4 regions of the Shewanella cyperi genome follow, and region 1 is predicted to be linked to each of the others. Evidence: predicted binding sites of a transcription regulator. Region 1 holds the regulator's gene; each other region holds the start of a gene.
What was found. Region 1 encodes sigma-54, which starts transcription at its own class of promoters, with help from an activator protein. Its sites were predicted from a motif close to GTTGGCACGNNNNTNGNNT; they were not measured.

Region 2: flgB (flagellar basal body rod protein FlgB) is a predicted target of sigma-54. The motif match lies at 2,912-2,930, and genes of this name have one in related genera.
Region 3: JYB84_RS14310 (nitric-oxide reductase large subunit) is a predicted target of sigma-54. The motif match lies at 4,018-4,036, and genes of this name have one in related genera.
Region 4: nirB (nitrite reductase large subunit NirB) is a predicted target of sigma-54. The motif match lies at 5,344-5,362, and genes of this name have one in related genera.

Annotation. Positions count from the first base shown of each region.
Region 1 covers NZ_CP071501.1:3,448,520-3,455,842, forward strand. The annotation lists gene JYB84_RS15315 (KpsF/GutQ family sugar-phosphate isomerase) at 1-731, shown strand, start outside; gene kdsC (3-deoxy-manno-octulosonate-8-phosphatase KdsC) at 731-1,279, shown strand; gene lptC (LPS export ABC transporter periplasmic protein LptC) at 1,276-1,836, shown strand; gene lptA (lipopolysaccharide transport periplasmic protein LptA) at 1,823-2,377, shown strand; gene lptB (LPS export ABC transporter ATP-binding protein) at 2,374-3,105, shown strand; gene JYB84_RS15340 (RNA polymerase factor sigma-54) at 3,219-4,700, shown strand; gene hpf (ribosome hibernation promoting factor) at 4,730-5,017, shown strand; gene ptsN (PTS IIA-like nitrogen regulatory protein PtsN) at 5,021-5,464, shown strand; gene rapZ (RNase adapter RapZ) at 5,461-6,315, shown strand; gene JYB84_RS15360 (HPr family phosphocarrier protein) at 6,302-6,577, shown strand; gene mgtE (magnesium transporter) at 6,677-7,323, shown strand, end outside.
Region 2 covers NZ_CP071501.1:2,717,173-2,724,495, forward strand. The annotation lists gene flgE (flagellar hook protein FlgE) at 1-1,241, opposite strand, end outside; gene flgD (flagellar hook assembly protein FlgD) at 1,296-2,033, opposite strand; gene flgC (flagellar basal body rod protein FlgC) at 2,061-2,477, opposite strand; gene flgB (flagellar basal body rod protein FlgB) at 2,480-2,878, opposite strand; gene JYB84_RS11835 (CheR family methyltransferase) at 3,030-3,863, opposite strand; gene JYB84_RS11840 (chemotaxis protein CheV) at 3,989-4,909, opposite strand; gene flgA (flagellar basal body P-ring formation chaperone FlgA) at 5,114-5,827, shown strand; gene flgM (flagellar biosynthesis anti-sigma factor FlgM) at 5,901-6,239, shown strand; gene JYB84_RS11855 (flagella synthesis protein FlgN) at 6,394-6,825, shown strand; gene JYB84_RS11860 (LPP20 family lipoprotein) at 6,889-7,323, opposite strand, start outside.
Region 3 covers NZ_CP071501.1:3,243,032-3,250,354, forward strand. The annotation lists gene JYB84_RS14290 (TetR family transcriptional regulator) at 1-375, opposite strand, end outside; gene JYB84_RS14295 (hypothetical protein) at 518-1,354, opposite strand; gene hldE (bifunctional D-glycero-beta-D-manno-heptose-7-phosphate kinase/D-glycero-beta-D-manno-heptose 1-phosphate adenylyltransferase HldE) at 1,351-2,781, opposite strand; gene JYB84_RS14305 (LpxL/LpxP family Kdo(2)-lipid IV(A) lauroyl/palmitoleoyl acyltransferase) at 2,887-3,813, shown strand; gene JYB84_RS14310 (nitric-oxide reductase large subunit) at 4,074-6,344, shown strand; gene norR (nitric oxide reductase transcriptional regulator NorR) at 6,461-7,323, shown strand, end outside.
Region 4 covers NZ_CP071501.1:1,662,132-1,669,454, reverse strand. The annotation lists gene JYB84_RS07055 (bifunctional protein-serine/threonine kinase/phosphatase) at 1-808, opposite strand, end outside; gene JYB84_RS07050 (NarK family nitrate/nitrite MFS transporter) at 860-2,323, opposite strand; gene nirD (nitrite reductase small subunit NirD) at 2,323-2,652, opposite strand; gene nirB (nitrite reductase large subunit NirB) at 2,649-5,198, opposite strand; gene JYB84_RS07035 (ANTAR domain-containing protein) at 5,431-6,693, opposite strand; gene cobA (uroporphyrinogen-III C-methyltransferase) at 6,686-7,323, opposite strand, start outside.

The DNA.
Region 1 (7,323 bases):
GCCATGGCGATCTGGGTGTACTGAGCAGCAATGACATAGTGCTGGCCATCTCCAATTCCGGTGAATCGAGCGAAATCCTGACCCTGATGCCTGTCATCAAGCGCCAGGGCATTCCCATGATAGCCATGACAGGCAAGCCCGAATCCACCATGGCCAAACTGGCGCAATTGCACCTTTGTATCAAGGTGCAGGAAGAAGCCTGCCCCCTCGGCTTGGCACCCACCTCCAGTACCACAGCCACTTTGGTGATGGGCGATGCACTGGCCGTGGCCCTGCTGCAGGCCAAGGGCTTTACCAAGGACGACTTTGCCCTGTCTCACCCGGGCGGCGCCCTGGGGCGCAAGTTACTGCTCAAGGTCAGTGATGTGATGCACAAGGGTGACGGCCTGCCTTTGGTGGGACACGATATCTGTATTACCGAGGCCCTCTACGAAATCTCCAAAAAAGGCCTGGGTATGACCGCCATTGTTGATGAAGACGGCCGTCTGGAAGGGATCTTTACCGACGGTGATCTCAGACGGGTGATAGACGCCCAGATTAATCTGAGACAAACCCGGATTGCCGAGGTCATGACCCGTAACTGCATCACCACCAGCGCAGACATTCTGGCGGCCCAGGCCCTGAAACAGATGGAAGACAAAAACATCAACGGCCTGATAGTGGTCGATGCCGACAAGCGTCCCATAGGCGCCCTCAATATGCTGGATATGGTCAAGGCAGGGGTGATCTGATGAGAGAAGCACTCTATGGCCCGGTATCAGAGGCCAACTGGCAGAAAGCCGAACAGATAAAACTGCTGATCTGCGACGTAGACGGGGTATTCTCCGACGGTCGTATTTACCTGGGTAACCAGGGCGAAGAACTCAAGGCTTTCCACACCCGCGACGGTTTTGGGGTCAAGGCCCTGCTCGGCGCAGGTATCCAGGTAGCGGTGATCACAGGCCGCAAGTCACAGATTGTTGAGAACCGCATGAAGGCGCTCGGCATCAAGCACATCTATCAGGGCGTGGACAACAAGTTCGAACCCTATGAGGAGCTGCTGAAGCTCTACGGCGTTACCCCCGCACAGACAGCTTATATAGGCGATGACATGGTGGACTTGCCCGTCATGCAGGCGGTTGGCCTGTCGGTTTGTGTTGCCGATGGTCATCCCTGGGTCAGACGCCATGCGGACCTGGTCACTTATCAGGGTGGTGGATTTGGCGCTCTGCGGGAGCTGGCCGATCTGCTGCTGATGGCTCAGGACAAGTTTGATAGCGCCCACGGGATGAGCGTATGAACCGGGTGACCCTGGCCATCATCGCCTTCTTCGGCACCGCGCTGCTGCTCTACTGGCAAGTGCAGTCGAAACAGAATGCGGGCGAAGGCAAGCAAACCTCATCCCAGCTGCTGCCGGACTTTGTCGCCACCGAACTGCGCAGTGTCGAGTACAATGACAAAGGCCAGGTCAGCAGCAAGGTGAGTGCCAGCTACATGGAGCATTTCCAGGCCAGCAACATTACCGAATTCACCGAGCCCGTGTATCTGATCTATCCCAATGAAGGCGCGGCCCAATGGCGTCTGTCTGCCAGTCGCGGCAAGCTCAGCAAAAACAGCGGCAAGGTGGTACTGGAACAGGATGTGCAAATCCAGGCAATCAGCCAACAGGAACCGCTGCAAAATCTATCCACCAGCTATCTGGAGCTGGATTTGAACACTATGATAATGACTTCGAACAGGCCAATTTTGGTCTTCGGCAAAGGATTCAATGTCACCGGCCAGGGCCTGTATGCCGATCTCAATGCCCAGGAAGTCAAACTGCTCAGTCAGGTAAAAGGAAGCTATGAACCCAAGTAAAACCCTGCTGGCACTGGCACTGTGCCTGTGCAGCACCATGGCCACAGCCAAAAACAACGACCTGCTGCAGGAATTGAAAATTGCTGCCGCCACCCAATTTGCCGACATCAAGAACAAGCGGGTGGTCTATGGTGGGCCGGTACTGCTGACCCAGGGCAGCCTGAAGATCACCGCTCAGGAACTCAGTGCCTATACCGATGAAGCCTCAGGACAAAGGGTATTGGTGGCCAAGGGCAAGCCCGCCACCTACAGTCAGACCCTGGATGACGGCCGCCAGGCCAGCGCCAGTGCCAATGAGATCAGCTACAACATGGACAATCGCACCATGACGCTCACGGGCAATGCCAAAATTGAACAGGATGGCAGCCAGGTCAACGCCGACAAAATCATTTATGACATTGAAAAGCAGCAACTGAAGGCCGACAGCAGCCAAAAAGGCGATGAACGGGTGATCACCATCATCAAGCCGGAAAACTATCAGGAACAGTTGGCTCCCAAGCCCGAAGAACAAGAGCAGGATAAGGAGCCGGTTCGCCAATGACGGAACTGATCCTTAAGGCCAGCAATCTGGCCAAAAGCTACAAAAACCGCACCGTGGTCAAGGACGTCAGTCTCAGCGTGCGCACCGGCCAGGTGGTCGGTCTGCTGGGCCCCAATGGCGCCGGCAAAACCACCACCTTCTACATGGTGGTGGGGCTGGTGAAAAGTGACAAGGGCAGCATCCATATCAACGAAGATGACCTGACCCTGGACCCCATGCATCTGAGGGCTCGCAAGGGCATAGGCTACCTGCCCCAGGAAGCAAGCATTTTCCGTAAGCTGTCCGTGCACGACAACATCATGGCGGTACTGCAAACCCGCAAGGATCTGGACCAGGATCAGCGTGAAGAGGAACTGGAGCAGCTGCTGGAAGAGTTCCACATCACCCATATCCGCGACAACATGGGCATGTCTTTGTCCGGTGGTGAGCGGCGCCGGGTCGAAATCGCCCGTGCTCTGGCCGCCAATCCGCGCTTTATTCTGCTCGATGAACCCTTCGCCGGTGTCGACCCCATTTCGGTCATAGACATCAAGAAAATAATTGAGCAGCTCAAGAGTCGCGGCCTCGGCATATTAATCACGGATCACAACGTCAGAGAAACCCTTGATGTCTGTGAAAAAGCCTACATAGTCAGCCATGGCAACCTCATCGCCGAAGGCACCCCTGCCGAGATTCTGGACAATCAGCAGGTGCGGGCGGTGTACTTGGGTGAGCAATTCAGGCTATAGTTAAATTTAGCCTGATCTCTATCTCATTAAGGAAGAGTGCAACTGGCCAGCAGTTCACAAAACTGATAGAAAACAGCTTTCTGATAACAATAACAGTCAAGGATCCGCAGTAGATGAAAGCGTCACTCCAGCTCAAGCTGGGCCAACAACTGACCATGACGCCGCAATTGCAACAGGCCATCAGGCTGTTGCAACTTTCTTCACTTGAACTGCAACAGGAAATTCAACAAGCGCTGGATTCCAACCCTTTGTTGGAGCTGGACGATGACCAATTCGACAGCCAGGAGCGCAGCGATTCAGATCACAGGGAGCAGGACGACTTCTCCGAGCCCGTCACGGCCAGCAGTAACGATGACAGCTCCACCCTGGAAACCTCCGACGCCCTGACCCAGCAGTCCATGCCCGATGAATTGCCCATGGATACCACCTGGGACGAAGTGTTCACCGCCGCCCCTGCTTCCGGCAGCGGCTCCATGATGCGCGATGATGATATGCCCTTCCAGGGAGAGACCAGCGACGGGCTTTATGAACACCTGGAATGGCAAAAGAACCTCACCCCTTTCTCAGACACCGACATGGCCATAGCCACCGCCATCATAGACGCCATAGATGAACGCGGTTACCTGACCCAGACCACGGAAGACATACTCGAAGCCATGGGCGACGATGAAGTGGAGCTGGACGAAGTGGAAGCCGTGCTCAAGCGCATCCAGCACTTCGACCCCATAGGGGTGGCCGCAAGGGACCTCAGTGAATGCCTGCTGATCCAGCTGGCCCACTTTGCCGCCGATACGCCACACCTGGAAAACGCCAAACTGCTGATCCGCGACCATCTGGATCTGATTGCCGCCAGGGACTTCCGCACCCTGATGCGCAAAACCCGTCTGAAGGAAGATGAGCTGCGTGAAGCCATAGTGCTGATCCAGAGCCTCAATCCCCGTCCGGGTGAACAGGTCACGTCCGGCAAGGACGAGTACGTTATCCCCGACGTCTCTGTGAGCAAGAAAAATGGCCGCTGGGTGGTGGAACTCAATCCCGATTGCATGCCCAAGCTCAACGTCAATCAGCATTACGCCGCCATGGCCCGCACCAGTCGCAGTCAGGCTGACAGCCAGTTTATCCGTGGCCATTTGCAGGAAGCCAAGTGGTTTATCAAGAGCCTGGAGAGCCGCAACGACACCCTGCTCAAGGTGGCCAATTGCATAGTGCAGTTCCAGCAAGGTTTCTTTGAGTACGGTGAAGAAGCCATGAAGCCCATGGTGCTGAACGACATAGCCGAAGCGGTGGAAATGCATGAGTCCACCATTTCCAGGGTGACCACCCAAAAGTACATGCATACCCCGCGGGGTATTTTCGAATTGAAGTATTTCTTCTCCAGCCATGTCAGTACGGAAGACGGTGGAGAATGCTCGTCTACGGCCATCCGCGCCTTTATCAAGAAACTGGTGGCTGCAGAAAATCAGAAGAAACCATTGAGCGACAGCAAAATGGCGGAACTTCTGGCGGAACAGGGAATCAACGTTGCTAGACGTACCATTGCAAAGTACCGTGAAGCAATGCTGATCCCGCCGTCAAACCAGCGTAAAAGCTTATAACTCACTGTAAAAACTGGAGGAAAGTGTCTATGCAAATCAATCTGACTGGGCACCATATCGAAATTACAGATTCACTGCGTAACTATGTAGAGAGCAAATTTACCAAGCTTGAACGCCACTTCGAACAGATCAATAATGTGCACGTTGTGCTCAATGTTCAAAAAATGCAGCAGATTGCAGAAGCCAAGCTGCACCTCAATGGTGGTGAAGTGTTTGCCACGTCTGAGCATGAAGACATGTACGCCGCCATCGACGCTCTGATTGATAAATTGGATCGTCAGGTCATCAAACACAAAGAGAAACTGACTAAGCACTAAAAGATGGAACTGAGTACCATCCTGAGGCCGGAGTGCACCACCTGTGCCACTCCGGGCAGTAAGAAAAAGGTACTGGAACTGATCAGCGATATCGCCAGCGCCCAGTACCCCACCCTCTCTTCTCAAGAGATCTTCGAAAGCCTATTGGCCCGAGAAAAAATGGGAAGCACAGGCATAGGCAATGGTATTGCCATCCCCCATGGCCGCTTGAACAGCATAGAGACCCCGATCGCCGTGCTGGTCAAATGTGAAGAGGCCATCAGTTTTGACGCCATAGACAAACAGCCGGTTGACATACTGTTTGCCCTACTGGTGCCATCGGACCAATGCCAGCAGCACCTGAGCACACTCGCCGCCATGGCAGAAAAGCTCAACGACAAGCAAATCCTCAAGCAACTGCGCAAAAGCCAGGATGACGCTGAACTCTATCAGGTGATCACCGGATGAAACTGGTCATAGTCTCAGGTCGATCGGGCTCGGGCAAAACCGTTGCCCTGAGGGTCTTGGAAGACCTGGGCTATTACTGCGTCGACAACCTGCCACTGCCACTGATTGGGCCCTTGCTGGCGCAACTGAAAAGCAGCAATGAACTGGTGGCCATCAGCGTCGATGTCCGCAACCTGCCGGAACAGCACAAGGTGTTGGAACAACAGTTGGCCGCCCTGCCTGCAGGCACGGAGCTGATCAGCCTGTTTCTCAATGCCAGCGACAAGGTGCTGCTCAAGCGCTACAGCGAAACCCGCAGACTGCACCCCCTGTCCAAAAGCAAGATGTCCCTGGCGGATGCCATCAAACTCGAGGGCAAGCTGCTTGAACCCCTGTCACAATTGATGGATCACTACATAGACACCTCCAAACTCAATGTCTATGAACTCAGTGACCAGGTGCGTGAAATCCTCCTCGGCCGCAGCGAGAAGGAGCTGGTGATCATTTTTGAGTCCTTTGGCTTCAAACACGGTATGCCGGCGGAAGCCGACTTTATGTTCGATGCCCGGTTTCTGCCCAACCCCCATTGGGAGCCACAGCTGAGACCCCTGACAGGCCTCGATGAGCCGGTACAACAGTTCTTGGAACGCCAGGTACTGGTGAACAAATTTATCTGGCAGATAGAGAACCTGCTGGAAACCTGGTTGCCCCATCTGGAGCGCAACAACCGCAGTTACCTCACCATAGCCATAGGCTGTACCGGCGGTCAGCACCGCTCGGTATATGTCGCAGAACAATTGGCCAAACGCTTCAGCAACACCAAACACAAGGTCGAGGCACGCCACAGGGAGCTTAATCTTGCCAAGACTTGAACGTGATATCACCATAGTCAATAAACTGGGCCTGCACGCCCGCGCCGCCACCAAAATGGCGATACTGGCCTCCGAATTCAAGGCCAGCGTGACCCTGATCCAAGGCGACAAACAGGCACCGGCGTCCAGTGTGTTGGGACTGCTGATGCTGGAATCCGGCATGGGCAAAACCATGCGCATAGTGGCCGAAGGTGATGATGCCGAGCAGGCCATGGACGCCCTGTGCAACCTGGTCAAGGCCCGCTTCGACGAAGACTGCTGAGTCAGCTCACTCACTGCGGCATTAGACCGCAACGCTTCCCCTCCTGCTGTATCAATAAATTTGTTACCATAAGCCCTTCTATTCTTGGGGGAAGATGCCATGGCGGTAGAACTGCTGGACAATGAACAAACGGAACTCAGGCTCAGCCAGCTCAACCAGGCACTGGGCAGCGGTATGTTTGTCCATGTGCGGCAGATGTTGCTCAATATGGCCGCCTCCGACATAGCCCTGGTACTGGAATCCTCGCCGCCGCGCACCCGCCAGATATTGTGGCAACTGATAGATCAGGAACAAACCGGCGAAGTGTTGGAAGAATTGGGGGAAGAGCTGAAAGATCAGCTGATCCGCCAAATGAGCCCCGAACGCCTGGCCCGGGCCGCCGCCGGTCTGGATACCGACGATCTGGCCTACATACTGCGCAGCCTACCGGATAGCCTCTACAAGCAAGTGCTGCAATCCATGGGCAGCCAGGATCGCAGCCGGGCCGAGCAGGCCCTGGCCTATCCGGAAGAGAGCGCCGGCGGCCTGATGAACACCGACACTGTCACCATCAGACCCGATGTGAATCTGGACGTGATCCTGCGCTACCTGAGGCAGCGCGGCAGCCTGCCGGAGGCCACAGATACCCTGTATGTGGTCGACAGGCGCGACATACTGCTCGGCGGCGTCAATATCGCCACCCTGCTGACCCGGGATCCCAGCACCCCGGTACGGGAACTGATGGATGCGGATCTGGAGGCGATTCC
Region 2 (7,323 bases), 730 kb from region 1:
ATGCTGCCGAAGGTGCCGCTGTTGGCTTCACCGGCCAGGGCCGGACCCGAGGCTAGGCTCTCTTTCCAGGAGGTGTTGCCCACCTGGGTCAGGCCCTGCTCGTTGGCAAAACGCACCAGAGCTACCCGCGCCAAAGGCACGGTGGAGCCGTTGGAGTAACTGGCGTTAACCAAACCATCGGCGCCCACTTCCACGTTGGTCAGACGTCCTACAGTGGTACCGTCCTGGGTCAGTTCGGTCACCTCGAACGCCGAGGCATACTGGGTTGGATTTCCATAGGTGATGGTCAGGTCCTGGGCACCATCGGCGCCGGGGCCAAGTACGGCGGCACCCGAAACCCCCAGGGCCTCGGTGGTGATCACCGCCGGATTACTGCCTATGTAGGCGCCGGCGGAATCGAAGCTGATCACCGCGCCGCGCCAACCACCGGCAGTCTGGGCCAGGGTGGTATCAAGGACACCATCACCATTGAGGTCATCTGGAGCACCGTCGCCATCGGCGTCGGTGTTATAGGTACCGGCAGCACCATTCAAATCCACCTGCTGGCCATCAAGGGCATAAAAAGTCACCCAGTTGTTCACCCCTGTATAGGCGCCATTCTCTGGGCGCACGAAGTAGGTGGTCAGAATATGGGGCTCACCCAGGGAGTCATAGATAGTGACCGAGGTGGAGTTGTTGTAGGTATCCGAATCATTGGGATTGAACGCCGCTGGATCCTTGGCTTTTTCGCCGGCATTGAGGTTCATCTGGATGCCAACGTTTTCCGTCATCACAGGACTGCCTGCGGTATCGGGGATCTGCACCGGACGGGTGGTGGTCAAACTCACGGAAGTGGAGTTTCCGTCCTTGTCCACTGGGAAGGTCTGCAGGAAGTTACCGGCGGAGTCCACCATAAAGTTATTGGCGTCCACCTTAAAGGCACCGGCACGGGTAAAGGAGTAATCCTGGGAGCCGGCGGTGGAAGCGGTCACAAAGAAACCACCGCCACTGATGGCCATGTCCAACGCGTTGCTGGTAAACAGCAAGCTGCCCTGATGGAATTGCTGGGCCACCTGGGTGGTGGTCACACCGCCGCCCACTGTGGTTTTGCTGTTGGAGAAAATCGAGTTGGCGTACACATCGGCAAACTCGGCACGGGACTCCTTGAAGCCCGTGGTGTTGACGTTGGCAATGTTGTTGGCCGTGGTATTGAGATCTTTTTGCGCCGCTGCGATACCACTGAGTGCAATGTTAAAAGACATAATTCACCTCTATTAAGCTGTTCATCCCGGGCCGAGACCCGAATCCAAGTCCGTTCAGGTTTCAGAAACCGCCAGGACGTCCGCCAATTTAATGCCGCCGATACCGCGCAGGTTCAGAATAGCGCCGGTGGCTGCAGTGCCCAGAGACACACTCGATACGTGGGCATAGGTAGACACGGGCAATTCCTGGGCCTTGCCATCCACCTTGCCGCTGGCCTTGATGGTATAAGCACCATCGGGGGCCGGTTTACCATCCTTATCCAGGCCATCCCAGGTCAGTTCGACGTTGCCGCCGGCACTGCCGTCGACTGTGTAAGACTTCACCAGCTGACCTTTGTCATCCTCGATTCGAACCGTGATGTCCTTAATCACCTCGGGGGTGCTGATCACGCCGCGAATTTCCGGATCCGTGGCCGACAGGTAACCGGTCGAAGACGGGATCAATACCTTCTGCCCCACCAGGCCCGACGCCTGCAGCGCCTGACTGGAAGACATAACGCCGTTGAGGTTGAGTATCTCGTCGTTGAGCTTGGAGATCCCATCCACGGTCGAGAAGGACGCCATCTGGGCGATCATCTGATCGTTGTCCACCGGCTTAAAGGGATCCTGCATCGACAACTGCTGGCTGAGCAGGGCAAAAAAATCGTCCTGGTCCAGCTGTTGGTTTTTATTTTCAGGCGCTGCCGGTTCTCCCTGCAGCCTGATATTGTCCAGAAACGGGTTGCCGGTACTGCTCTGAGTGCTGGACTGGGTCCTGGCCGGCGTCTGACCTACTGAGTTAACGAGGCTCACTTATGACCTCCTGCGCTGTGCGTCATATTATTTTCCCATCCTGAGTGTCTGTTGCAGCATGGATTTGGCCGCATCAGCCACCTGGGCATTCATCTGGTAGGAACGGGAGGCGGAGATCATATCTGCCATCTCTTCCATCACATTCACATTGGGCTTGTATATGTAGCCATCGGTGTCCGCCAGGGGATGATCCGGGGCATATTCCTTTTGCAACGGCTTATCGCTCTCGACAATACCGCGCACCGATACGGCGGTGGAGGCCTGCTGCTGACTGGCGGCCTTGGCCATTTCAGCCTCAAATACCGGATGTCTGGCCCTGTATGTCTTGTCAACGCTGCTGGAAACAGAGTCGGCGTTGGCTATGTTACTGGCGGTGGTATTGAGCCGGACCGATTGGGCCGTCATACCCGAGCCAGACACATTGAAGATATTAAACAAGCTCATGGTTAATCTCCTTTAATCGCCTTCTTCATGCCGTTGAACTTGCCTTCGAGAAACCCCAGGGACATCTGGTACTCGAGGGCATTCTGCATAAAGGCCGACTGCTCCTGTTGGATATCGACAGTGTTGCCATCACCCGTATCCGGCTGGTTGGGCACCCGGAACTGGATATGCTGCCGGGTCAGGGCTGCCAGATCGAAGTGGCGCTCGCTGGTTTGGCTCATGCTCAAACCGCGTTGCTGGCTCTTGGCCGATTGCAGCGCCGCCTGGAAGTCCACATCCCGGGCCTTGTAATGGGGGGTATCGGCATTGGCAATGTTGCTGGAAAGCACTTCAGCACGCTCGGCGCGGATCCCCAGGGTGTACTGGTGAACTCCCAATGCCTTGTCAAAACTGATCGCCATAAAATTGCCTCCTCTGTCACTTGGACTGAGATTAAGCAACTCGCGTGCCAAAAAAATATTGAAAGGAGATTTTATTCAGAGGGCGCTGACAGATGCCTGCCAGCGATGAGGGGGTTACTGATTAGTTATTTTAAAACAGTGAGTTATTAACTCAGGTGCGTTTCTGGTAGTAAATCCCCGGGTTACAGCGGATCATGTCAAACTCATCGGTCAGGCCGGCAATGGATTCGGAGGCTCCGAGAAAGAGTATGCCCTTGGGATTGAGGGCGGCAGCAAATTGCCGCAGTATCTTTGCCTTTGCCTCGGGGGCAAAATAGATAAGCACGTTGCGGCAAAAGATAATGTCAAACTTGCCAAGCAGCGCATAACTTTCCAGCAAATTGTGGGCACGGAAGTTGACCATACGGCGGACATTGTCCCTGACCCGCATATTGCCGCCGGGAAGAGCCTCAAAAAATTGACGCTTGCGCTCCTCGGACAGCCCCCTGCCGAGGGCCAGATTATCGTATTCGGCGTTGCGGCAACGATCCAGCATGGAAGGCGACAGATCCGTGGCCTGAATGGCTGCCCCCATGGGCAAGGCCCCGGGGCGTTTCTGCTGATATTCCAGAATGGTCATGGCCAGGGAATAGGGTTCCTGACCTGAGGAACAGGCCGCCGACCAGATTTTCAGGGGGCGGCCGAGGCGGCCAAATTCGGGCAACAGGGCGCTGGCCAACAGCTCGAAGGGGTATCTGTCCCTGAACCACAGAGTCTCATTGGTGGTCATGGCGTCAATCACTTCGGTGCGCAACTGCCGCTCCGTGGGCTTCATGGCGTGCTTGACCACTTCATTCAGGGACGGCAAGCCGTACTTGCCCATCAGCGGGGCCAGACGGCTGCGTACCAGGTATTGCTTGTTTTCACCCAGTACTATGCCGCTGTGTTGTTCCAGGAACAACCTGAATTGATTGTACTCAGCCTCAGCCAGTGATTTATCAGTCACCCTTTACTTCCTGCACTCTGTTGAAGTCCGCCCCGCGGAGCCAAGCTTCTGAAACACTTCTATAAAACAAGCGGCGCTTTATACAGCATGACAGTCCCTAACACAAGCCCGACTGCCCTTTCCTGCTACAGGCTCAGGTGTTTGTTGACCGCAGCCGCCAATTCATCGGGGTTGAACTTGGCAATAAAATCATTGGCACCGACCTTTTGCACCATGGCCTGGTTGAACACGCCGCTCAGGGAGGTATGCAGCACCACCTTGATGTGCTTGAGCTTGGGATCGTCGCGAATTTCCGCCGTCAGGGTATAGCCATCCATTTCCGGCATTTCGATATCCGAAATAATCAAAGGGATCTCGGTGGCAACATTGTCCATTTCGGTGGCAATGGATTTCAGTTTATCCAGGGCCTCACGACCGTCTTTAGCGGTATCAATCTGCAGGTTGAGCGAACTCAGAGCGCGGATGATCTGCTTGCGGGCCACGGCCGAATCGTCGATGACCATAATGTGGAAGTGCTGTTCCCTGTCTATGGTCAGGTTGGCATCCATCTCTTCGCTGATGGACGTTTTGACCGGGGAGATCTCATCGAGGATCTTCTCCACGTCGAGGATTTCCACCAGCTCGCCGTCGATCTCGGTCACCGCAGTCAGATAGGAATAACGACCGGCGCCCTTGGGAGGCGGCATGATGGCTTCCCAGTTAATGTTGATGATCCGCTCCACCGAACTGACCAGAAAGCCCTGCACCGATCGGTTGTACTCTGAGATAATGATGAAACAGTTCTGGATGTTCTCAATCGGACGACCACCGGTGGCGGCACTCAAATCGATGACGGAAATGGTAGAGCCGCGTATATGGGCGACCCCACGCACAAAGGGATTGAGTCTGGGCAATGCGGTCAGGGGTGGACATTGCAATACTTCCTTGACCTTGAAAACGTTAATCCCATACCGTTGGCGGCCGTTTAGCTTGAACAGCAACAGCTCCAAGCGGTTTTGCCCCACCAACTGGGTACGTTTATTGACTGACTCAAGAATGCTCGACATAAGTTCGCCTTAGTTATGATTCTGAATGAGGGTGCCTTGTCATGCTGAAGAGTATAGGCATATAACTTGCTTTAATCCCGCTATGACCCATCGCATTCCATTGCCGTCAAACTTTTGACAGCCCACCGCGACGGATGACTGCCATTGAGGCCAATTTTTTGAAAGTATAGGTGTATTCTGGCGTGACAAGCTAGTCTCTTCATTATGAAACTAAAGTTAGCACAGTTTATTTGGATCTTTCTCGCAGTTTCGACGTCCCGTGTTTGGGCCGCCGACCTTGCCACTGTCCCCACCCTATCGGCCATACGGGAAGCCGCTGAAGCGGCGGTGGCACAAAAAATCGAGGCGCCGGCCGAGGCCAGGATAGAAATCCAGGCCCAAAGCCTGGATAACCGCATGAGCCCACCACGCTGCAGCGACGGCATCAGTGCCACCCTTGCCAGCAACCGCGAAATAGGCAAGAACAACACGGTCAAGGTCCAGTGTCACAGTCCCGATCTCGACTATCCCTGGCAGATATTTCTCTCGGTACGGGTGGATATCCTTTTTCCTATGGTGGTGGCCACCCGGCCGGTGGGGGCAGGTGAGCTGATTGGCGAAGGCGATGTGACCCTGGCGTTTGTCGATAAAAGCCTGCTGCGGGGGCAACAGTTTGCCGCCGAAAGTGAAGTGATAGGCACCCGGGCAAAACGCCGTATTGCCCAGGATGCCCCGGTATACGCCGCCAACCTGTGTTTCGTTTGCCGCGGCGATTCGGTGGCCATCATCGCCAGGAGCGAGCACTTCCAGATAAAAACCTTGGGCGAGGCCCTGGCCGATGGTAATATCGGTGACAAAATTAGAGTTAGAAACAGCAGTTCCAACAAGGAGTTGGAAGCAAAAGTGACGGGTGTTGGAGAAGTTGAAGTTAAAATGTAAAAATAGCTAAAGCTTTTGGCAGCAGCGCCGATACAAGTTTAAGTAATCCGTTTCAGTCACTTTGGAGCCTATCATGGCAATGGACATCAAACAGAGCAACGCGGCCAACGCTGCCCGCGTCCGCGCATCAAATACCCCTGCACAGCAGGTACAACAACAGTCTGCCAAGACCGAGCAAACCCAGGGTAACGGGGCAGCCCACAAGAACGATTCTGTGGTCATCACCTCCCAGGCCCAACAACTGCAAGGCATTCAGTCGCGCATGGCCGCCCTGCCCGATGTGGATCAAAAGAAGATTGCCGAAATCAAGCAGGCCATAGCAGAAGGCCGCTATAAGGTGGACCCGGAAAAACTGGCCGCCAACATAGCCCGCTTTGAAAAGGATATGCAGGATCTCGATTCGGATGCCTGAATCAGTGTGACCGACTGAAACGGAAAAGACTGAGCGCGAGCCCGGCCGACAGAGTTGGCCGGGCTTTTGCATTTATTTGCCTGTAAAGTAGGGGCAACGTCGATGTTTTTGACGCCTGCTTTTGATATTGTGTTTAACATCAGGGGACCCAGCAATGACAGAACACACACTCCTCGCGCTGCTTACGCAACAGCAACGCCTGCTTGATGGCCTGATGCAACTGATCACCGACGAAAAGCAGGCACTGATCCAACAAGCGGCAGAAGAGCTGTTGCGCTTAAGCGGCACCAAGGCCGAGTTACTGCAGGCCCTTCAGCACAACGACAAGCAACTGGAAGCCCATCCGGATCGGGCGCAGCTCAGTCAGGATGCAGAACTCAAGGCCAGGGTCGAGGACGCCAAAGAGCGTCTGGCACAGTGCCAACAGCTCAATGAACTCAATGGCCAACTGATAGAGCACAACCTCGCCAGCCTCAACCGCCTGGCCCAGGCACTGCAGGTCAGCCGCAATGCCAGTTCCCTGACCTATAACGACAAGGGCAAGACCTCGACCATCTCCACCCTGGGCAATGATTTCAGCGCTTAAACGGTCTTCCAGATAACACAAAACCCGGCCATGGCCGGGTTTATTGTCAGCAAGTCAGTTCCCCTAGAAATAGGTGACGTCTTTCACCTTCTGCGGCCTGTGGGTCTGCTGATACAGGGCCCATACCAAGGCAAAATCCAGTTCCAGCTCGGTGACGTAGTGATCACCTGTGGGGTAACTCTTGACCACCCGGGCGCCGCGGATCACCCCGGAGACGCTGGCCTTGACCTTGTCATCGGCCACCATCCAGTCGTTGACACTGGTGCCGGCACTGATGTTCTGGCCATAAACCTGCTCGGCCAACTCCCGATAGGCGGCAATCTTGGAGGCCTGCATCGCCAGCAATACCTTCTGGGATTGCTCCTTGGCCGGTTGACTGTCCAGGGGCGCGTAGCCTATGGCGGTAATTTTGGGGAAGCTTTCCGGCGCTTCGGTTTCCCACTGTACATAGCGATCGCGGCCGGCGCAGCCGCCCAGAGCCAATGCCGCCACTAGGCA
Region 3 (7,323 bases), 210 kb from region 1:
GGTTTCACGGGCGCCGTGCACGGCGCGGAACAGGGTCATTTCACCTGCACCGTAACCACACAGACTGAAGAACAGGCGCATGACCGCACGGTAGTGAGGCTCATGCATGGCCACCAGCCAGGAACGCTCCAGCGCCTCGGCCGAGGAGAAATCCAGTGCCGCCACGAACAGGCGACCGATGCGCGCATCGAGGCGCACCAAAAAATCCATTTTCTTGGGAAAGTGATGGCTGATCCCGGTACGGCTGATGCCGGTTGCCTCGGACAGCGTGGTATAAGACATGGCCTCATACCCTATGGTGAGGATCTGCTTCAGTGCCTCATCCATGATCTGGTTTATGGTTTGCTCGGTTTGCACCTTGGAACGCTTAGCCATGATGATTGTATCCCCCATGTTATTTTTGTTGCCAGAGAGCTTACCAAAGCAACCAGAGGAATACCGCCGAAAAATGGCGTCAAAAGAGTGTTTCTGACTTTTGTTCAGCTTAGGTTCAGCTTATACCGCACAGCACCCCGGGTTATTGACCGAACGCTAAACCAAAGTCCTTTTCCAGCCACTCCCGGGTGGCTGATTTTCCCATAAGCCTCAGTAAAGTTGGGCTTATTACCTGGGCCAGTGCCGGCTTGCGCCAATACATGTAGCCGGGTAAGGGTTGGCTGTACCCCGGACCAAAGGTGCGCTGCAGCAGGCTGGAAAATTCCGCCAGACCGGCCTCTTGCAACTCCGGAATATCAGGATAGAAATCACCACAAAATGCCGCAAAGCTGGCATATTCAGCGATAACACTTAGGTCGTATTTTTTTAACAAATGTATCAGCAATAAGGATGACCAATGGGAGATGTTGCCTATGTCGCTTATCACCGCCAGGTTGCGGCGATGAAACTGCTGCCAGGCCAGCGTCAGCTCCCCTGTCTCACGTACCGAGCGCCAGAGCAGATAGGCATCGGCGAGCCATTCCTGCTGATATTCGGTCAGTTCGGCCGGTAACACTGTGCCACGCAGGGCCTGTACTTCCAGGTGCCCCAGCTCGTGCCACAGGGTCAATTCTGATTGCCGCGCCAAGGGCAGCACATAGGTCTTGCCGGCTATGATGGCAGATTGCTCGCTGGCATCGCGCTCCGGTGCCAGCAGTACCAGGCCGGCCACCTTGGCGTCTTCAAGCGGCAGTACCATGGCACTGCGGCCGCCCAGCAGGCGCGAGATCTCGTGCTCACCGGGCAATTGTTGGCGTGTCCCGGGCTGCAGACTGGCCAGACACTGCTGCAATTGCGGCAGGGGACACAGCAGTGCCTCTTTGCCTGCAATGGGCGCCGTTTGCAGCGCCAGCAACAATGTCAGGGCCAGGGAACTCACTTGCTGCCCATGATGTTCTGGATTATGGCCGTGGTGGATACGCCTTCCTCGAAGCCAAGCACCTTGACCTGGCCACCGGCCGCCATCACTTCGGCGCCTCCGGCAATATCCTCGACCTTGTAATCACCGCCCTTGACCAGGAGATCCGGCAGCAAGCGGGCAATAACGCGCTGGGGTGTGTCCTCGCTGAAGGGCAGCACCCAGTCCACCGCCGCGAGGCCCGCCAGCACCGCCATGCGCCGCTCCACCGGATTGACCGGCCGACCCTCGCCCTTGAGGCGTTTGACCGAGGCGTCGTCGTTAACCGCCACTATCAACCTGTCGCCGAGGGCACGGGCCTGGCGCAGATAGCTCACGTGACCGGCGTGGAGAATATCGAAGCAACCGTTGGTCATCACCACCCGCTCGCCCCTGAGCCGCGCCTGTTCCAGCGCATATACCAGCTGATCTTCACTGATAACACCGAAGCCCGACTCACCATCGTGGCTCTTGAGGGCCTCGATAAGCTCGATGCGGCTGACGGTGGAGGTGCCCAGTTTGCCAACCACCACACCGGCGGCGGTGTTGGCTATGGCGCAGGCCTGGGGCAGTTCGGCCCCGGCCGCGATGGCCGTGGCCAGGGCGGAAATCACTGTATCGCCGGCGCCGGTAACGTCATATACCTCACGGGCGACCGTGGGGATGTGCAGTTCGGGCGCATCGGCGGTGATCAGGGTCATGCCCTTTTCCGAGCGGGTGACCAGCACGGCGTCAAAGCTGAAGGCTTTGAGCAGTCCCTGTGCCTTGGCAACCAGATCCGCTTCGTTGGCCACAGGGCCCACCACGGCCTCGAACTCACTCATATTGGGGGTGATCAGGCTGGCGCCGCGATAACGGGAAAAATCGCTGCCCTTGGGATCCACCAGCACCTTGACGCCCTTGGCCCTGGCCTTGGCGATAAAGTCCGCGGGGTTGGCAATGGCGCCCTTGGCATAATCCGACAGCACCACCACATCCACCTCACCGAGCTGCTGCTCGGCCCGGGCCAGCAGCTCTGCGCTGGCAGCGGCATCGAAGGGCTCTTCAAAATCGAGGCGGATCAGCTGCTGGTTGCGGGACAGCACCCTGAGCTTGGTAATGGTGGGCTTGTCTTTTTGGATCAGCCAGCGGGGCTCAACCCCCAGGGCCTGCACCCCTGTGGTCAGGGCGGCGGCATTGTCATCCTCGCCCACCAGGCCCGAGAGCAGCACCTTGCCACCGAGCGCGGCAATGTTGAGGGCCACGTTGGCGGCGCCACCCGGCCTGTCTTCAATCTGGTTGATGCGTACCACAGGCACCGGGGCCTCGGGGGAGATACGCCCCGTGGGTCCTACCCAATACCGGTCCAACATCACATCGCCCACGACCAATACCCTGGCCTTCTCAAAAGCCGGCAACGTTACCTTCATCGCACACCCATTTTAAAATGCGGAAATTAAAGCGTGATTGTACCCAATTTTGCTGCGGTTTTGCGTTAGAATACGCGGTAATTTTTACTGGTAAGTGAGCAACAAGTGGTAGAAAGCGCCCAATTTTCCCGGCAACTCCTGCATCCCAAACACTGGCCCCTGTGGCTGGGTGTCGGTCTGATGCGTCTGTTAAGTGCCCTGCCGCTGCGCTGGCAGATGGCCATGGGAGCCGCCCTCGGCCGCACCGCCATGAAACTGCTCGGCAGCCGGGCCCATACCGCCAGGCGCAACCTGGAGCTGTGTTTCCCCGACATGCCTGCCCCCGAGCGCGATGCCCTGCTGAAACGCAATTTCGAGGAAACAGGTAAGGCGATCTTCGATACGGTCAATGCCTGGTGGTGGAGCGATGCCCGCATCCAGCGCCATATGCAGCTTGTTGGTCGCGAGCATGTGCAACAGACCATAGACGCCGGCCAGGGAGTTATCCTGTTTGCGGTTCACTGCCTGCCGCTGGAGATGGGCGCCCGGGTGTTCGGCCAATTCAAGGCCGGTATAGGCGTCTACCGGCCGCACAATAATGCGGTGATGGAGTATTTGCAGGTCAAGGGCCGGATGCGCTCCGCCAAGGGCCTGGTGCCCAAGCGCGATCTGCGTCAGATGGTGCGCTGCCTGCGCAGTGCCGAGGTGATCTGGTACACGGCCGATCAGGATTTTGGTCGCTCCAGCGCCGTATTTATTCCCTTCTTTGCCGTACCCGATGCCGCCACCATCACAGGAGCCACTACCCTGGCCAAGCTTGGCAAGGCAAAGGTACTGCCCTTCTTCGTGGAACGTTGTGAGGACGATAATGGCTACCGGATTGAGATCATGCCACCCTTGGAGGATTTCCCCGGTGAAGATGAACTCAGCGATGCCCTGCGCGGCAATGCCATAGTGGAGTCACTCATCGGCCGCAATCTGTCCCAGTACATGTGGCTGCACCGGCGCTTCAAGACCCGCCCGGATCCCAAGGATCCTTCCCTGTATAAGTAACCCCGGTTTTTCTCCCGTGCCACCATTGCTGTGCCACAACAGCCTTGGGTGGCACTCTTATCTCCCTGACATAAACAGTGCACAAAAGACAACCAGTGTCACAATGACACTGTAATTGTATTTTTAACAGCATAAAACAATGTCATATCGACACTATCTAATACACAAATACACCTATGACATTGTATTTAAACAATTAAACATATTGGCATGATAGCTGCTATATAGGGACATCATTAATCCAGGATCGGAGAGACCCTATGTCCCGACTCAAGCTCACGGTCATCGCACTATTGGTAGTGCTGGTGACCTCCTTCAGCATACTGCTCAGTATCGGCAGTGATATTTACCGTGATAAGCCCCCTATTCCCGAAGCATTTACCGATGCCCAGGGGCAAGTGCTGTTCAGTCAGCATGACATAGAAAGGGGTCAACTGGTGTGGCGCTCCATGGGCGGCCACCAGCTGGGTTCCATCTGGGGCCATGGCTCCTACGTGGCACCTGACTGGACCGCAGACTGGCTGCACCGCGAGGCCAATGCCTGGTTGGACATCAGTGCCAAGAAAACCTATGGCACAGATTTCGCCTCTTTGAGCCGTTCCGAGCAAGCAGGCCTGGAACAGGCCATGCGTGAAGATCTGCGCCACAACAGCCTGGTGGGTGAAGAGCATATTCAGATACCACTGTCGGCCACCCGCATTGAAGCCATCCACGAAGTACAGCGCCACTACGATGCCCTGTTCGGTGACGATCCTGCCCTGACCCAACTCAGGGATCAGTACGCCATGAAAGAAGGCACCATTCCCGATGCCGAGCGTCGTGAACAACTGAGCGCCTTCCTGTTCTGGGGTGCCTGGGCCGCCATTACCGAGCGTCCAGGTACCGACCATACCTACACCAACAACTGGCCCTACGATCCTCAGCTGGGTAACACCCCTACTTCCAGCAACATTGTCTGGTCTATCCTGAGTATCGTGACCCTGATTGCCGGTATCGGCGCCCTGGTGTGGCACCACGCCTCAGGCAAGGAAGAGTCCCTGCCAGAGCCTGCAAAACAGGATCCCCTGCTGAGCCTGCGCCCCACCCCATCACAAAAGGCGGTCGGTAAGTACTTCTTCACCGCCATTGGCCTGTTCCTGCTGCAAATTCTGCTCGGCGGTATCACGGCCCACTATTCGGTGGAAGGCCAGGCCTTCTACGGTATCCCGCTGTCTGAAATCCTGCCCTACTCGGTTACCCGTACCTGGCACACCCAGTTGGCGGTATTCTGGATCGCCACCGCCTGGCTCGGCACAGGTCTCTACATAGCCCCTGCGCTTTCAGGTTATGAACCCAAGTACCAACGCCTGGGCGTGAACGTGCTGTGGGCAGCGCTGGTGGTTGTGGTACTGGGCTCCATGGCCGGTGAATGGCTCGGCGTACAACAATACTTCGACCTGGATACCAACTTCCTGTTCGGTCACCAGGGTTATGAATACGTGGATCTGGGCCGTGTATGGCAAATCCTGCTGCTGGCCGGTCTGATGATTTGGCTGACCCTGGTCACCGCCGCCATCCGTCCAGCCCTCAAGGTGCGCAACGACATGACCCCGGTCACCTGGGTGCTGTATGCCTCCTGTGTCGCCATTGGTCTGCTGTACGGTGCCGGCCTGTTCATGGGCAAGCACACCAACCTGGCCATCGCCGAATACTGGCGCTGGTGGGTAGTGCACCTGTGGGTGGAAGGCTTCTTTGAAACCTTCGCCACTTCGGTTATCGCTCTGGTACTGGTACGCCTGGGTCTGATCCGTGCCCGCAGCGCCAACGGTGCCGTAATGTTCGCCACCGCCATCTTCCTGACCGGTGGTCTGATTGGTACCCTGCATCACCTGTACTTCACAGGTACCACTACCTCTGTCATCGCCTGGGGCGCCATCTTCTCCGCCCTGGAAGTAGTACCTCTGGCTCTGATCGGTTTCGAAGCCGTGGAAAGCTATCGCATGCGCAAAGCTGCCCCCTGGATGCAACGCTACCACTGGGCCATCATGTTCTTCGTCGCCACCGCCTTCTGGAACCTGGTGGGTGCCGGTATGCTGGGCTTCCTGATTAATCCGCCCATCGCCCTGTACTTTATCCAAGGCCTGAACACCACGGCCACCCACGGTCACGCCGCCTTCATGGGTGTGTACGGTATGCTGGGTATGGGTCTGATGCTGGTGTGTCTGCGCGGTCTGAGCAACCAACTGGTATGGAACGACAAGCTGCTCAAGGGCGCCTTCTGGACCCTGAACCTGGGTCTGGCAGCCATGGTGTTCATGTCGCTGCTGCCCGTCGGTCTGACCCAGTTCTTCGCCGTACTCGAAAACGGTTACTGGTTCGCCCGCTCTCCAGAAGTACTGCACAGTGCCCGGGTTGAGTTCCTGGTGTGGATGCGTGTGGTTGGCGACGTCATCTTCAGTATCGGTGGTCTGCTGATGGGTGCCTTCCTGCTGAGCCTGCTGCGTCAGCTGGTGACCAAGCGCGTCACTGGTGGCCGTCCGGTCACTGCCTGAGTTGTCCTTTGATGCCGGCGCCCCGGGGCGCCGGCTTTTTTTTGTCAAAATGACAATGAGCCGAGGAATAGAGTATGCTGTCAGTCATTCAAGCCACTGAGAAAAGCGCAGTCACCATGGCCCTGAGTCAAACCGTACTGACCCGGATAGCACTGGACATCACCTCGGGCCTGTCCCACAGGGACAGGTTCGCCCGCCTGGTGGATACGGTGAAACTCCACCTGTTATGTGACGCCGCGGCGCTGTTGGAATTCCGCGGCCAACATTTTGTGCCTTTAGCCACCGCCGGTCTGGCGGAAGATGTGGCTGGACGTCACTTTGTTATCGGCGATCACCCCAGACTGGAAGCCATAGCCCGCGCCGGCGATCTGGTGCGCTTCCCGGCGGACAGCGATCTGGCCGATCCCTACGATGGTCTTATCCCCAACCAGGGTGAGCAGCTGAGGGTCCACGCCTGCATCGGCCTGCCGCTGTTTGACGGCGAGCAGCTGATAGGCGCCATCACACTGGATGCCTTCGATCCGGCCCGATTTGATGGCCTGAGCGATCTCGACCTGCGGGCACTCGGCGCACTTGCCGCCGCCTCGCTTAAAAATGCCCTGCTGATCGCCAAGCTGGAACAATTGTCCCTGGGCAGCATGGCCAGTGCCCTGCCGGACAACAGCCATAGCAAACACACAGAGCTGCTGGGCCAGACCCAGGTGATGGAAACCCTGCGCCAGGAAATCCAGGCGGTGGCCGCCACCGACTTGAGCGTGCTGATATTGGGGGAAACCGGTACCGGCAAGGAACTGGTGGCCCGGCAACTGCATCAGTTATCACGGCGGGTCAATGGCCCCCTGGTGTACCTCAACTGCGCCGCCCTGCCGGAATCCGTGGCCGAGAGCGAGCTGTTCGGTCATGTGAAGGGGGCCTTTACCGGTGCCATCAACCACAGGAGCGGCAAGTTCGAAAGTGCCGACAAGGGCACGCTGTTTCT
Region 4 (7,323 bases), 1.8 Mb from region 1:
TGACAGCGGGCAGCTGCTGTACTCTGAGGCACAGGCAACTCAGGTTATCGCCACTGCCATTGGCCAGCGCCCTTTGCACCAGGGTTTCGCTGAGTTTGTCCAGTGCAGCTTCGCTGTCGAGCGCAGCATTACGGTCGCGGTCACGCTGGAGTTCATCAATAATCTGCCTGTCACTGAGGCTGCCATGGACCCCGTCGGTCAGCAGCAGAAAGAGATCCCCCTCCTCCAATGCCAGCACCCGGTGATCCAGCTCCAGACTGGCATCCAGCCCCAGCGCCCGGGTGAGAAAATGGCCACCGCTTAGTCTGTTGCCCACGCAATGATCCCGCGACAACCGCTCCAGTTGGCCACGGCGATAGCGATAGAGTCTGGCATCCCCCACGTGGAAGAAAAAGGCGCTGCGGGATTTGAGCACCAGGGCGCTGAAGGTACAGACAAAGCCGCGCCCCGCGTCCCGGTAGTCTCGCCCCCGCCCTAGCAACCAGTGGTTGATGGCACCTATCACCTTCTGCGCCGCCGTTTCCACTCCCCAGCTTTGGGGCGTGCTGTAGTAGTCACCAAGAAAGGCGGATACCGCCACCCGCGCCGCTTCGCCGCCCCCTTCGGCGGCGCTGACCCCATCGGCGATTACGGCGGCCACCCCCTTGGTGGCCCCCAGTCCCTCCGGCGGCAAGCGCACCCCCAGGGCATCCTCATTCTCGGCCTTGCGCCCGGCACAGGAAAAGGCCCCGGCTATCACGCTCGGGGCATGCCCCAGGGGCAAGTCCATTTTCTCTGCTGCGCTTAAGTTCTCTGCTACTGCACTCAAGACCTGTCCTCAACCGACACTGATGAGTCCTCAACCGACACTGATGAGTCCTCAACCGACACTTATCAGTGTCACCCGTCCGTCCGCATCCACCTCGGCCATGTGTCCCTTGGGCTCGGTCATAAAGGCCAAACACAGCAGACCAAACAGCGCCGACACCGCAATGGCATAGAAAAATGCCTCCACCGACACCAGGGAGTAGAGGGTCAGGAAAAACACTGCCCCCACGTTGCCATAGGCCCCCGTCATCCCGGCTATCTGGCCCGTCAACCTGCGCTTGATAAGGGGCACGGCGGCAAATACCGCGCCTTCCCCCGCCTGCACAAAGAAGGAGCAGGCCATCACGGCGGCCACCGCCAGTGTCAGTGGCCAGTCACTGCCTATCTGGGCCAGGGTGAAGTAACCGACGGCAAGGCCCGTGGTGAGAATAAGCAGCACTGTCTTGCGACCAAACTTATCGGATAGGTAGCCGCCTCCGGGGCGCGACATCAGGTTCATAAAGGCATAGCTTGAGGCCACCATCCCCGCCTCGGCGAGCCCCAAACCAAAGGTGTCGCGGAAAAACAGCGGCAACATGGACACCACCGCCAGCTCAGAGCCGAAGGTGGAGAAATAGAGCACGTTGAGCACAGCCACCTGACGGAAGGAATACCGTTCGTACTCGGGCACCGGCTCATGGAAAATCTTGCGGTTGACCCTGAAGGTCTGACGCAGATCCACTGCCAGCACCAGCAGCAAAAAGGCCACGCACAGCATGACACTGGTGCTGCCGAGCAGGCCGACGCCGCTGGGGGACAGCTTCCAGCACAGCAACAACAGGGTGGCGTACATGGGTAACTTCATCAGGCACAGCAGGTAAAAGTCGCCCTTGCTGGTGACTTCCATGGCGCCGGAATGCTTGGGTTTAAAGTAGGTTGAACCCTTGGGGGTATCGCGCACGCCCCAATAAAAGGCCGCCCCGGCCGCCAGGCACAGCAAGCCCGACAGGCCCACGGCATAGCGCCAACCATCGTCACCGCCAAACCAGAGGGCAACCAGCGGCAGGCAAAAGGCGGCAGCCGCCGAGCCGAAATTGCCCCAGCCACCGTAAATCCCCTCGGCGGCGCCCAGTTCCCGCGCCGGGAACCACTCACCTATGATACGGATCCCCACCACAAAGCCGGCGCCGATAAAGCCCAGTAAAAAGCGCGACAGGGCCAGTTCGGTGAAGTTTTCCGCCAGCGCAAAGGCAAAACAGGGCAGACTGCAAAGCAGCAACAGCGCCGTGTACACCCGGCGGGGGCCATAGGCATCGGTCACCATGCCTATAATGACCCGGGCCGGAATGGTCAGGGCCACGTTGAGGATCAGCAAGGTCTTGACCTCTTCCTTACTGAGCCCCAGGCTCTGGGCTATGGGCCCCAGCAGCGGCGCCGCATTGAACCAAACCACAAAGGTCACGAAAAAGGCAATCCAGCTCAGATGCAGCACCCGCATGCGACCGCTGAATGAAAAGAGGTTGAATCTGTTGTCCATTATGCGCCCTCCCCGGCCAGCCACACCCCTGCTGCGTCGGCTTTCACCACAATGGGGATGGCATTGAGCTCTGTGTCTTCCAGGCATTCACCGGTTGTCAGATGAAAATGTTGTTTGTAAAGGGGCGAGCAAACATACAGCTCCCCCGCCAGCTCGCACACCTGGCCCCGGGCGAGCAGGCTGACGCCTGTGGCCGGACAGCGGTTATCCAGGGCGTACAGGCCGCGGTGGCCCAAATTGAAAATCGCCACCGGACGGCTGCCGAGCCAGGCTGCAACACCGGCGCCCTCGGGCAGGGCTTCTTTTTCACACACTTGGGTCCAGTTCATGACAACTCCTTGATATCAATTCGCAAATCTTTGGCCTGGGCTGGGGTCAGCGGCATTTTCTGGCCCCTTACCCTGCGGTAGGGCAGCTCAGGCGCAGCGGTTGGTGCTGGATTGACAAATTCCACAAAGCGGCGCCGGATGGCGGGATCTTCGATGGCGGCCTTCCACTCACAGCGGTAGCTGTCCACCAGCTGCTGCATGCGGCGACTGAGTTCTGCCCCCAGCCCCAGGCTGTCTTCCAGCACCACCCGGCGCAGATAGTCGACGCCACCTTCGAGGGACTCGAGCCAGACCGAGGTGCGTTGCAGCCGATCGGCGGTGCTGGCGTAAAACATCAGTATCCTGTCGATACAGTCGATGAGTGCTTCGTCGGACAGATCACTGGCAAACAGATCAGCGTGGCGGGGCCGCATGCCGCCGTTGCCCCCCACATACAGGTTCCAGCCCTTGTCGGTGGCAATCACCCCTATGTCCTTGCTCTGGGCCTCGGCGCATTCCCGGGCACAACCGGATACCGCCAGTTTGAGTTTGTGTGGCGAGCGCAGCCCCTTGTACCTGTGCTCGAGGGTGATGGCCATGGACACCGAGTCCTGCACCCCATAACGGCACCAGGTGCTGCCGACGCAGGACTTCACGGTGCGCAGGGACTTGCCGTAGGCATGACCTGTTTCAAAGCCGGCCTCCACCAGCACTGTCCAGATGGCCGGCAGATCCTCGAGGCGGGCCCCGAACAAATCGATACGCTGGCCGCCGGTGATCTTGGTGTACAGATCAAAATCCCGGGCCACCTCCCCCAGCACTATCAGTTTTTCCGGGGTGATTTCGCCGCCGGCGATGCGGGGCACCACAGAGTAAGTGCCGTCCTTTTGCAGGTTGCCGAGGAAGGCATCATTGGTGTCCTGCAGCCTGGCCCTGTCGTCCCCCAGCACATGATCGTTATGCAGGGTGGCGAAAATGGAGGCCGCCACCGGCTGGCAGACGGCGCAGCCATAGGGATGGGCGCCGGGGCGTCCATGGCGTGTCAGCAGGGTCTCGAAGTCTTTGATCTCTTCCAGGGCGCACAGGTGAAACAGCTCCTGGCGGCTGTAACCGAAATGGGGGCAAAGGGAGCTGTCGCGTGCCTTGCCGGCCTCGGCCAGAGCGGTGTCGAGAATTTTCTGCACCTCGGGACCACAGCCGCCGCAGCCGCTGGCGGCCTTGGTGCAGCGCTTGATGTCGCCCAGGGTTTCACAGCCGTCCTTGACCGCCTTGACTATGGCGCTGTGGCTTACCTGATGGCAGGAGCACACCAGGGCATCGGCGCTGGTGCTGGCAGGCTCACCCAACAGCAGCGCCGCCGGGCTGCCGTCGATGACGCTGCCCCCGAGGTAGCGGCCAAGCAGGCGCCCATAGTCGCTGGCATCACCCACCAGCAATGCGCCGGCCAGCCTGGTGCCGGACTCGTCGAGCCAGAGTTTTTTGTAGACGCCCGTGACCGCATCACTGAACTCCACAAAGGGCAGCTCGTCGTTGCCGCGACTGTTGCCTATGGCGCCCACGTCTATGCCCAGCAGTTTGAGTTTGGTACTCATGTCGGCCCCGACAAAAGCCTCGGGCAAGGCGGCGCCGAAGGCATCATGCATCAGGGTGTCGGCGGCAATGCGGGCCATTTGATAGCCCGGGGCCACCAAACCGAAAATCCTGTCCTGCCAACTGGCACACTCGCCGATGGCAAACACCCCGGGCGCACTGGTGCGCATCAGGCCATCGACGGCAAATCCCCCCCGGGCGCCCAGGGCCAACCCGGCGGCCTTGCCAAGCTCATCGAAGGGGCGAATACCGGCGGAAAACACCAGCATATCGGTTTCCAGGATTTCGCCGTCGGTGAAGGACAGCCGCAAGCGGGCGGTTTCACCGTCGAGGATGGCACTGGTGGCCCTGGCGGTATGCACCGACACCCCAAGGGCTTCAATCTTGCTGCGCAGCAGCTCGCCGCCTTCGGCATCCAGCTGCACCGGCATCAATTGGGGGGCAAATTCCACCACATGGGTCTTGAGCCCCAGGCTCTTGAGCGCATTGGCCGCCTCCAGTCCCAACAGACCGCCGCCTATGACCACCCCGGAGCGGGAGTCCCTGGCCGCCGCTTCGATGGCCAGCAGATCCTCTGTGGTGCGATACACCAGGCAGGCCTCCTTGTCGGCACCGGGAATGGGCGGCACGAAGCCGTAGGAACCTGTGGCCAGCACCAGATGGTCATAGGCCAGGGTCTCGCCGCTATCCAGGGTCAACTGCTTATCTTCCGGGTTCAGCGATACCACCTTGCAACCCAGCTTCAGCTCAACGCCCCAGGCCCGGTATTGGGCCTCGGTGCCAAGGGCCAGCTCATCCAGGGCCCGGCCCTGAAAATAGGACGACAACTGTACCCTGTCGTAGGCAATCTGGCGCTCGGCACCTATTACCAGCAAGTCCCAGCGGCCTTGCCAGCCCTGCTCACAGACATATTCAACAAAGTGGTGCCCCACCATGCCATTGCCGACCACGACGACCCGGGGTTTGTGATTGGACATAAGACCTCCAGAAAACAAAAAAGGCACCTGCTCCGGTAATGGGAGCGAGGCGCCTTTGCCATAAGATTCAAATTGAGTGGGGCGGCTTGGCGCCCCGAATTGACCGCAGGTCAGGCTTACCGAACGTTGGAAGCCACTTTTCATAAGGCACAGACCGTGCCACTTTTTATCTTGCTGTTTTTACTTACTATTTCATTGTTACTCGGGTGAGCATCCCTGTACCGGTGCGTCATTATTGGGCAACTGCACCCCTTTGGCGCAGCAGGCTATCGGCCAGCACCGCCATGGATTGGCCCGTGTGCATCGAGTGGCGCCGCAGCAATCCCAGCGCTTCGGCCTCGGTCACCCCTTCGGCCATCATCAGGGCACAAAGCCGGCCAACGGGCCCGGAACCCTGTGCCTTGCCCGAGTAGGCCAGTGCCAATGCCGCGTCGGCGCAGTCCGCCCGTTCGGTCAGCAGATAGGCGGCGGCCAGGGACGCCCGGACACAGGCCCCCTGCCAGGTGTCATCCCCGGCACCCGGCAAGGCCGATGCACCCAGTTGCCGGTGCGCCATTGCATCGTCGGCCAACGCATTGAGGCTGGCCTGGGTGCCCTCGGGAGCACAGGCGGGCAGCAACCAGGACGGCACCCGCGGGCAGGCACCATTTGCATGGCCCTCTGCATAAGCATCTGCATCAATCTGCCACAACTCGGTCTCCACCCTGGGATTGGGTTCGGCCTCGCCCTGAAAACCGCGGAACAACAACTGCCGGGCTCCGTGCCCCTGCTCCCTGGCCATCAAGGCAATGACCTCGGCGTAGTGCTGCTCCAGTTTGGGGTGAAAGAAGGCCCGCATGCCCAGGGGCGCATTCAAGGGATTGATAAATTTCAGCGCCTGGGTCAGCAAGCTGCGAATACCCAGGGTGGCATGCAGTGAGCCAAGCTCGCGCCAACGCGGCAGTATCGCCGACAGTGGCAGGTAACAACTGACACCGTCCCCAATAAAGGCGCGGGCCTCGGCAACTGAAGTTGCGGTGGGGATCCCCACATGGTGCAGCGCCTGCCCCACATGGCTGCGGCGGCTATAGCCGCCGGGTCTGGCCGCATCGCGACCATCATCGCCGTGCAACAGCACCGGAATGCCCTCGGCCTGCAAGCGTTTTACCCCATACAGCAGCCAGGGAAACTGGCCACGCTTGCCGGCATAACAGGGCCAATCGATAAAGGGAGTAGAGCTGGCGCCGGCACCAGGGCTTGCACTTGCTTCTTCCCCGGCAGCGGAGGCAATGAGCTGGCGCAGCGCCAGCGCCACCCCCGCCACTTCGGCCGGGGTTTCGCCGCGGCTGCGCATCACCATCAGCGCGGCGCCAAGGGACAGGTCGGTGACCTCCTGCGCCGACCAGCCAAGGAGCAAGGCGCGGCTTTCCTCCAGGGTTAAGGTCCGTGCCCGTTTCGGGCCGCAGGCGATGGCCCTAAGTAACGCCTTGGCGCTGTGATCAAATCCGTCAGCCATGGGCCACCTCCGTCGCACTCAACCTGCCCAGCCCCGCCCGCAGTGCGGTCAGCTCTTCACCTATGGCGCAGACCTCACCCACCATGATAAGGCAAGGGCCGTCACCCCCCAGGTTTCTGGCGGCGGTGGCAAGCTCATCGAGGCAACAGAATTCGAGCCTTTGTCCGGGACGACCACCGTCGCGCACCAGGGCACAAGACAAGGCGCCGTCGGCCCCGGCAAGCTTGAGACTGGCGGCAATTGCGGCGGCCTGGGCGGCGCCCATGTAAAACACCAGGGTGCTGCCAAGGGCCAGGGATTGCTGCCAATGGCGACTGGCATTGCCGCCAATTTGGCGACCCGTGATCAGGGTGACCGAGCGCGACTGCCCCCTGTGGGTCAGGGGGATCATGGCAGCGGCACCGCAGCCCAGGGCCGCACTGACACCGGGCAGCCAGCGACAATCAATGCCCCGTGTCAGCAAAAACGCCGCTTCCTCGCCGCCGCGGCCAAAGACGCCGGGATCGCCGCCCTTGAGCCTGAGCACCCTGAGTCCCTCACCGGCCAGCGTTGCCAGACACAGGTTAATCTCATCCTGATGCGCCGACTGGCCACCGGCTCTTTTGCCCATGGCAATGCGCCGGGCCCCGG